2 regions of the Aminobacterium sp. UBA4908 genome follow, and region 1 is predicted to be linked to the other one. Evidence: riboswitches for the same ligand, from Rfam matches in the RefSeq annotation. Region 1 holds a riboswitch; the other holds the start of a gene.

Region 1 (4,429 bases):
CAGGTCTCAGAAGAGGATTTAGAAGCTGTTGCGGCACTAGAACGACATTCTCTCCATCCCTTGGCAAAAGCTGTAGCGGCAGTGAAAAGAACAGACATAGAACCTAATTCCGTGGAGGAGATTATGGGAGAGGGAGTTAAAGGAACCATACGAGGAGAGGAATACTTTATTGGGAAACCTCAGGATCCTTCAAGGTACAATGAACAGCTTCTGTTGGGGCGTACAGTAGTAGAGGTTCAAAAGGGTGGCGTAGTTGTGGGGTTTCTTGCGATAGAAGATTCTCTTCGGGAGGATGGGGTTCGGGCAGTATCTCATCTGAAGGAGCTTGGCATCGTTCCTGTAATGGTGACAGGAGATAATGAAAGGACTGCGCAGGCGGTTGCCAAGCAAGTAGGAATTAATGAAGTTTATGCCGGAGTTCGACCGGGAGAAAAATTGGATATATTGAGAAGATATCAAACTATGGGACGAAAAGTTCTTATGGTTGGAGATGGGATGAATGATGCGGCAGCATTAAAAGGCGCAGACATTGGCGTAGCTATTGGCTCTGGCACTGATCTTGCCATTGACAGCGCAGATATGGTAGTAGTGAAAGGTGGAGTTTCTGCTATTGTTGATGCCATTCATATCTCAAGGCAAACTTTTACGGTTATTCGTCAAAATCTTTTTTGGGCTTTTGCCTATAATATCATTGCTATTCCGTTAGCCATGGGGGCCCTGCTCCACCCTGCAATTGCTGAAACAGCCATGGCGTTTAGTTCCATCTCTGTTATTTTGAATTCCATGCGGATTCGTTCCTAAAAGATCCCGATACAAGAGTCAAAAGAACACATGGACAAAGCCCCCTTCTAAAAGGGCTCTGCCCACTTAAAAGTTAGAAGAGACCGCCTTTTTAGGCGGTCTCTGTATTTTCTACACTAGCAATGACCGTGACAGCCTGAACAGCCTCCACCGCATCCACTGCACCCGCCGTTACGGAGAGCGTCGATAGCAGGTACGAACACATCTAGAATGTCTTCCAGGTCGTTCACCCCTTCATCAGCATCGGTGAGACCAAAAGTTTCTTTTACTGCAGGAACTGTATCAGCACCATCTACTATAGCCTGCACTATGTCACGGAGCGTAATGTCCTTCGACTTAATGACCACAGTTTCTCCAGGAACCATACCCCAGTCCATCTTCTTTACCTCCTTATAGGAAACATGGTGGTATTGTAAAGGAAAAGAAGGGAAAAATAAATAGAATATTTTTTAGGCTCTCCTTTTCTGCCTGACTCCTTTATTTACATGAATGTGAAGAGTATTGAGGTCTCATTGTTTTTATCTTTTTTATCTCAAAAATATTATTAATAAGGAATAATTTTTTATGAAAAAAGAGAAAATGCTTTTAAAAAATAAATTGTATTGACTTTTTTGTCGAATAGAGTGTAAAGTAATAAATACAATAAAACTTCAGCAGGTGTACGGGAAGTCCGGTGAAAAGCCGGCGCGGACCCGCCACTGTGTGCTTGACGATGGGACCACATGCCACTGGAAAGAGTTCTTTTCTGGGAAGGGGGCCCAAAGAGTGAGAGCAAGCCAGGAGACCGGCCTGATGAAGAGATGCAAGTTCCCGCGAGGATTCGGGAAGGCTTGTGGAAAAGCCTCTCTTGAAATAAAGGGGCAATTTCGCTTTTAAGCTCTTAGCCTTTGATGGCCGTCCTCGGGGGACGGCCATTTTCTATTATAGGAGGATGAGAGTTATGAAGCGAGAGCACGTGGATTTGTTCCAGAACTCCGTAAATCCAAGTGGGTTTACTTTGCTTGAGCAGACGGTAAATGCGCTGGAAGCAAATGACGCGTCCCTTCCAGAAGAAGATACACGCAGCACCATCCTTTCTTCCATAGATCGATACATTTCCTATGTGAACGGATCTTTGAACAGGGACGGAAATATTGTAATTTCCGCAGATTTTCTTGAGAATACGCGCTTACTCATTAACACATTGCGGAAAGATATTGAGGCTATTTCTGTTCCTCACGAAGAAGACATCCAACTCAAGGGCAGAGAAAAGGCTCTCTTTGTTGAAGCTCACCTCAATCTTATCAATGCTGCTCGAGATTGGATGAGCGCTGTTGCTTCAGAGTCTTCAAGCGAGACAATAAAGATCTATCTTTTATATTGCCGAGCCTGCCTCCGTTCTTTGAGGCTTTTAGAACCTTTATGGTGTAGTAGTGAAAAGGAGGCCATCGCATAATGAATTGTCAGAACCATCCCCTTTCTCCTCTTTTTGCTCCACGTAGCATTGCTATTGTGGGTGCGTCTGCCAATCTTGATAGCCTTACTGGACGTACGGTTAAAGCGTTACAACATTTTGGATATGATGGGACTATCTACCCTGTTAACCCCAAGTACAATATAGTGGGAGGCCTCCCCTGCTATAAAGATTTAGCTCATATCCCTACTTCAGCTGATGTGGCTCTTATTAGTGTTAAGGCCCATCTTGTCCCATCTATTTTGCGAACATGCATTGAAAAAGATATTCATCATGTGATTATTTATTCTTCTGGTTTCGCTGAAGCTGGCGACGGATCGCTCCAAAAAGAAATGATGGATGTCGCTCGTAAAGGAAGTATCCGCATTCTTGGGCCTAACTGTCAAGGGCTTCTGAACCTCTCTGAAGGAATTCCCCTCACTTTTTCAGGAGCTCTTTACAATGCAGAACCCCCAGCGCCTGGACACGTGGCCTTTGTTTCTCAAAGCGGAGCTTTTGGTTTCTCTTCCTTTGGAGTGGGGCTTGATCATGGCGTTCGATATCGATACGTAGTGACGACAGGGAATCAAGCTGATATTGACGCTGTAGAGTGTGCCGGATATGTTATTACCGATCCGGAAGTTCGCCTTCTCATGATGTATCTCGAAGGCATTGAAAACGGGGAACGCTTTTTGGAACTGGTTCGAGAAGCGAGAGAACGAGATATTGCCGTAGCCGTCTTAAAGGCGGGGCGTTCCCCCTCTGCTCAGGAAGCTGCACGAAGCCATACGGCCGCTCTTACGGGAGATGATGCTGTCTGGAACGCAATTTTTGCCCAATATGGCGTTATTCCTTTAAAAGACATGGACGATATTATTGGTATTGGACAGCTTTTTGGCGCTTCTCCCCGCACTGCTGGTGATAGGGCTGCTATTCTCACGACTTCCGGTGGTGCTGGTATTGTCATGGCTGATTGTCTTAGCGATTTAAAAATGAAGGTTCCAGAGTTTTCAAGTCAAGCTCGCCAAGAGATTGAGAAGGCGATTCCCTCATTTGGCGCTTCGAGAAACCCAGTGGACATGACCGTTCAAATTTCAGAAAAGCCGGAGAATTTCCGTCACGTTCTTAATGCGGCTCTTCATGATCCTAATATAGACATGGTGATCACCGCTCTCTCCATGATTGTTGGCGATGCGGGGGCCCTTATGGCAGATGAGTTGGTTAAGAGCTACCAGAATACCAATAAGCCTCAAGCAGCGGTATGGATGATTGATAACGATCATGGAGGAGCCTTTGTTGAGCGCCTTAAAACATCCGGTTTCCCTATATTTCAAAGTTTCAGACAGTGTGCACGGGCTTTGAAGGCTTTAAGAAATTGGGAGAATCGACTCCCCTTCCCTATCACGAAAGTAGCGTATCGAGATCCTATATTGCGCTCTTTCCCTCCTAAATTGACAGAGTACGATGCAAAGCGATTACTGGATAGATATCGTATTCCTATAACAAAGGAACGGCTTTGTCGCGATATGGAGGAGGCTTTTGATGCGGCAGAAGAATTTGGTTTTCCCGTGGCACTCAAAGGTATGTCTGCAGAAATTCTTCATAAAACGGAAGCTGATATTGTCACATTAGATATTCGCTCTTTTGATGAAATGCGCCATGCTTTGAAAAGGACGAGAGAAAATTTAAAAAAACATGTTTCAGATCACGAAATACAAGGGTTTCTCGTTCAGGAAATGGTAAAAGGCGGCATGGAGTGTATTGTGGGAGTAAAGCGGGATCCAGTTTTTGGCCCTATTGTAGCGGTAGGTTTAGGCGGTATTTATGTAGAGGTGCTCAGCGACGTATCTCTTCGTCATGCCCCGGTAGATGAAAAAGAAGCCCTCTGCATGATTAAGAAGTTGAAAGGCTACGGTTTCCTCTCAGGAGCGAGGGGACAGCGCCATAGAGATGTGGAGGCGTTGGCGAAAATTGTGAGTAAGGTCTCTCAGTTGGCATGCATAGAAGAAGATTTACTAGAGCTCGATATCAACCCTGTTTTCGTTATGCCTGAAGGAGAAGGGGCAATAGCTGCAGATGCTCTCGTAATTCGGCGAAATGGATATTGAAAAGAAGCAACTTTTTCCTCAAGGCACGTAGACGATATGGTGCAGCTTGTAAGACCATGTAGATGCCGTCATTACCCATTTGTTCAGC
Region 2 (4,429 bases), on a different contig from region 1:
GTATTAGAGGTAGGCACAGGTTCTGGATATCAAGCAGCTATTTTGGAGGAAATGGGTGCCTCAGTTGTCTCTCTTGAACGCATAGAATTTTTAGCACAGAGGGCCGAAGAGGTGCTTTCGCAGCTCGGATATTCCGTAATGGTCGTTGTTGCTGATGGTCGACAGGGATATGCTCCGAAAGCTCCATATGATGGAATCCTTGTGACGGCAGCGGCAGATATAGTGGAAGAACCGTGGCAAGAACAACTTGCTATGGGGGGGCGAATAGTTTTGCCCCTTTCAATAGAACCAGGGTTGCAGCGTCTATTGGTAATGGAGAAGAAGGGAGAGGGGCTATGGTTAGAGAATTGGTATGACTACTGTCGCTTTGTTCCAGTCGTGTCGGGAATAAGTAAACAAGAGATACATGAGAACAACGACACTTAAGGGAATTAAAAAAGGCGGGGTTTCCCCCGCCTGAAGAGCTAGAAGCTATATCGCCATGTGAGGTAAACGCTTCGTTCGGGGCCGTAATAATTCCAACCGGCAGAATTATATGTAAACTCTTCATCAAAGAGGTTATAGCAGCTTAAGCGGACTGTATGATCACCAGATTTCCACTCAGTGAAAATATCTGTCTGGAAATAGTCGTCGCCGGGATTATAAAGTTTTCCTGTCCAATCCTTTTGAGCAGGGGTTGTAGATCGGTTGGCGACGAAGCTACAGTTTATTCCAGTTGTCCATGGACCGTTGTGATATGTGAGAGAAGACATAAATTGCCATTCCGGCAAGCCGTAGCTATTTTCCCAGTTTCCAGCATTCCCTTTTTTCTCCTGAGCTTTTTGCCACGTTCCAGAAAGACCGAAACTCCATTTCTCTGAAAGATTCCATTTGTGGCTAGCTTCAACTCCATAAGATCTAAAGTCGTCCATATTTTCATAGGTGTTACTGCGCCAGATGATTTTATCTTTCATATTAGAGTAAAAGATTCCGAGGCCCCAATTCCCAGAGTCATTTGCTCCTTTTATTCCCAGATCATAATTCCATCCTTTTTCTGGCTTGAGGTTGGGATTCCCTTTAGTTCCCCATGGACCATTTGCATGAAGTTCATACATGCTAGGCATAGCGAAGAAACGCCCGGCAGAAATATACCAGGCAGTGTTGTTGTTGAGCGGAAGTTGAAGGGTCATTTTGGGCATGAGTTCATTATAGTTGTCTGCGTTATCCTGGCGCCATATTTCGTATCGTAATCCAAGGGTTCCGATAACATCGCCAAAAGGACGAGAGAGTTCTACAAAGGGGGCGTAATTTGTCCGATCCTGGTTTATTTCAGGGTCAAAAGTAGATGGTCTGTATGTTGTTTCTTCTTTTCTATATGTCATTCCCCATGAAGCAAGAGTAGCGCCCCATTGGCTTCGTTTCCCAAACTCCGTAGTAAAAGCCCGATCTTTGTAATAGTTATCTTGATTTTGCTGGATATAATATCTCTGGTCGTTATAACCCATCAACACATAGTAGCTGTTCCCGTTGTAACGGAAAGAATGTCGCTGATATTGTCCTTTCTCTTTGTTAATATCTACTGGGACCATCCGGCCCGGAGTTTCATATGTGTTCTTAAATTCCCCTGTTTCACTTTTAAAATTCCAGTTTTTGCCATTGAGAGTTACGCCGTAAGCATTTTCTTTATAGTCGAGGGCATTGTAGATTTTTTCGGTCTGTTCAAGTAAGCGATGCTCTCCTTCTTCTTTGTGGGAATACCAGATGCCAGCATTGATTTTTTCTCCAGCACCCTCTCCTTGGACAAAGTACCGTCGCCAGTCATTAGGACCGACCTCTCCTTCTATAGTTATTCCCTCCGTGGCTTTCCGGGTAATTATATTAATAACACCACCGGCAGCCATGGAACCATAAGTAGCTGAGCCAGTTCCTTTGACTACATCAATGCGCTCAATGTTGGAAATCGGGAAATCTCGAAAATCAACAGAGGCAGCGCCAGCTCCATGGGATGAGCGGTAATAGGGAACGCCATCAACTAAAACAAGCACTTCAGTTACGTACCCTCTCATAGAAATTTGAGAGTTATTCGAATGACCAGTCTTTTGCTTTACATAAATTCCCGGTACATTCTGTTCAAGAATGGTTGCTAAATCTCTGGATCCGCTTCTTTCAATTTGGTCACGGGTAATAACGTAGGTTGGAGCTGGAACTTCTTCCAGGCTTGTCGCCAATCTACTCCCTGTAACTATTTCCTCAGGAACATCGTAGACTTTTTCTGCTCCTATTGCCGCTCCTGCCATAAAGACAAAAGTCGCAGCCATGCACGCCGCAATGAGTCCTTTCTTCTTAACCACCATAGTCCCCCCTAAAAATATAAAAATGGCGAGAAGCAAGGTTGACACGACAACCTCTTCTCGCCATGTATAAGGCTAGGAAGATAGTCATCACACCACGCCCTCGCATGATAATGACTCTTGTCTTCCAGCCGGTCTCCTGACTCCAGTTCATCCTCCCTCGTACCTTCCCAGTTTTCCCAGTGGTATTACGAGTTTGTCTCTGTTACAGTGGCGGGGCCGTTCTGGTTTCACACCAGATTCCCGAAGCTGGAAAACATAGATCCCTATTTGATTTTGTAGGCAATGATAGCGATAATTGGAATTGACCTAATCGCACATTTACTATTATACATATCTTACAATAAAAAAATCTACTAAGAGGAAATCTTTTGTGAAAAATATGAAAAAAATTAAATGGAATCTCTTTAATGTTTTACTTTGGGTATGGGGTTTTGTCCTTTTGTATCCCGTCCCTTCTTTCGCCTCTTCTATGGAACTTCAATATGCTAAAGGTTTTAAGGTGAGCAGAGAAGAGGGATATAGCATAGTCACTGTCGTCCAACCTTGGGCTGGAGCCCGGGAAGGGCAACAGTATCTTCTCGTATCACAGGGGGCCTCTATCCCTGAAAGGCTTGCCCATTTGCCAATTGTACATGTCCCAGTTCGACGAGTTATTACCACATCCATGACCATGCTCCCTTTTATAGAGGAACTTGGCGGAGCGGATGTATTTGTGGGGGTGGGAGGGAAACGATATGTATATTCCAACGTTATTCGTAACTCTGATCTCCCTGACGTAGCTGCTGATGCAGGGGCAGGATTGCGCCTCGACGTGGAAAAAATTCTTTCTTTACGCCCGGATGTCGTTTTTGTTTATGCGTATACGGCAACAGAGAAAGAGGCTGCGGATCGGTTACGGCAACTTGGAGTCCCCCTTGTTATTGCGTCAGATTATTTGGAAGAAGAACCTCTCGGTATGGCAGAATGGATTAAATTCGTGGGTTTGTTCCTGGGCGAAGAAGGGGAGGCAGATGCTTTTTTTCGGCGAGTTGCTGAACAATATAACTCTCTCGTACAAAAAGTGCGGGATATGACGAAGGAACGCCCTACAGTTATGGCAAATGCAGCTATTGGCGGGACATGGTATGTTCCAGGAGGACGAAGCTGGCCTGCTTACTTGCTTCGTGATGCAGGAGGCCGCTATCTTTGGTCTGACCTTAATCAGCGGGGAGGGGTCCCCATAGATTTTGAAAATGTGTTAGAACGAGCTATCTCCTGTGATTTTTGGATTAACGCTTCTTCATGGCAAAGCTTAGAGGACGCTATAACTGAAGATCCCCGTTATGAAACGTTTCGTCCCTTCAAGGAAAGAAGAATTTATAATAATAATGCTCGTGTGACGAAAAGTGGAGCTAACGATTATTATCAGCAGGGCATCATGCGCCCAGACTTGATTTTAGAAGATTTAATTGCTATTTTACATCCTCATTTACTGCCAAACCACGAGCTCTTTTTTTATCATCAATTGTCAGAGAGGAATATACCATGAAATATCGCCAGATGTTTCTTTTTGTGGCGCTCCTTGGGATCGGTGTAATTTTGGTAGCTCTTACCCTTTCTTTAGGATCTGTTTCTATCCCCTTTTCGGCTCTTTTACAAAGTCTTTTAGGGAGTGAAAGGGTCTCTGAGGAGTGGCGAGTAATAGTTATGGAATTAAGATTTCCTCGGGCCCTTACTGCATTTTTTGCTGGAGGAGCTCTCTCTGTGTCAGGTTTAGGGATGCAAACCCTTTTTCAAAATCCTTTAGCCGGTCCCTTTATCCTTGGTATTAACGGCGGAGCGAGTCTGGGTGTAGCAATGGCCACTTTAATAGTTGGGTCTTTGGCTAATGTAGGACTTGCTGGTGCGGCATGGTTGGGTAGCTGTCTTATTATGATGGCCATGTTGGCTGTAGCAGGTAAAATTAAGGATAATACTACTCTTCTTATTTTAGGTCTCATGTTTGGATATGCAGTGAGTGCTTTGGTGAGCGTCTTAATTCATTTCAGTACTCCAGAACGTATTCAACAATTTGTAGCGTGGAGTTTTGGAAGTTTTTCCTCTGTGTCCTGGGGGCA

What was found. A riboswitch is a leader RNA that binds a small molecule or an ion and turns the genes downstream of it on or off. The one in region 1 is predicted to bind cobalamin.
Region 2: it holds a riboswitch for cobalamin, as region 1 does, so the genes downstream of both, B4J50_RS08225 (TonB-dependent receptor plug domain-containing protein) here and B4J50_RS05440 (hypothetical protein) in region 1, are expected to answer to the same signal.

The regions. Positions count from the first base shown of each region.
Region 1 is NZ_DHCG01000004.1:162,904-167,332, forward strand. Features, by position in the region: gene B4J50_RS05430 (heavy metal translocating P-type ATPase) at 1-801, shown strand, start outside; gene B4J50_RS05435 (hypothetical protein) at 918-1,178, opposite strand; cobalamin riboswitch at 1,440-1,608, shown strand; gene B4J50_RS05440 (hypothetical protein) at 1,742-2,236, shown strand; gene B4J50_RS05445 (acetate--CoA ligase family protein) at 2,236-4,341, shown strand.
Region 2 is NZ_DHCG01000009.1:18,035-22,463, forward strand. Features, by position in the region: gene B4J50_RS08220 (protein-L-isoaspartate(D-aspartate) O-methyltransferase) at 1-426, shown strand, start outside; gene B4J50_RS08225 (TonB-dependent receptor plug domain-containing protein) at 465-2,330, opposite strand; gene B4J50_RS08230 (hypothetical protein) at 2,323-2,484, opposite strand; cobalamin riboswitch at 2,443-2,599, opposite strand; gene B4J50_RS08235 (ABC transporter substrate-binding protein) at 2,713-3,861, shown strand; gene B4J50_RS08240 (iron ABC transporter permease) at 3,858-4,429, shown strand, end outside.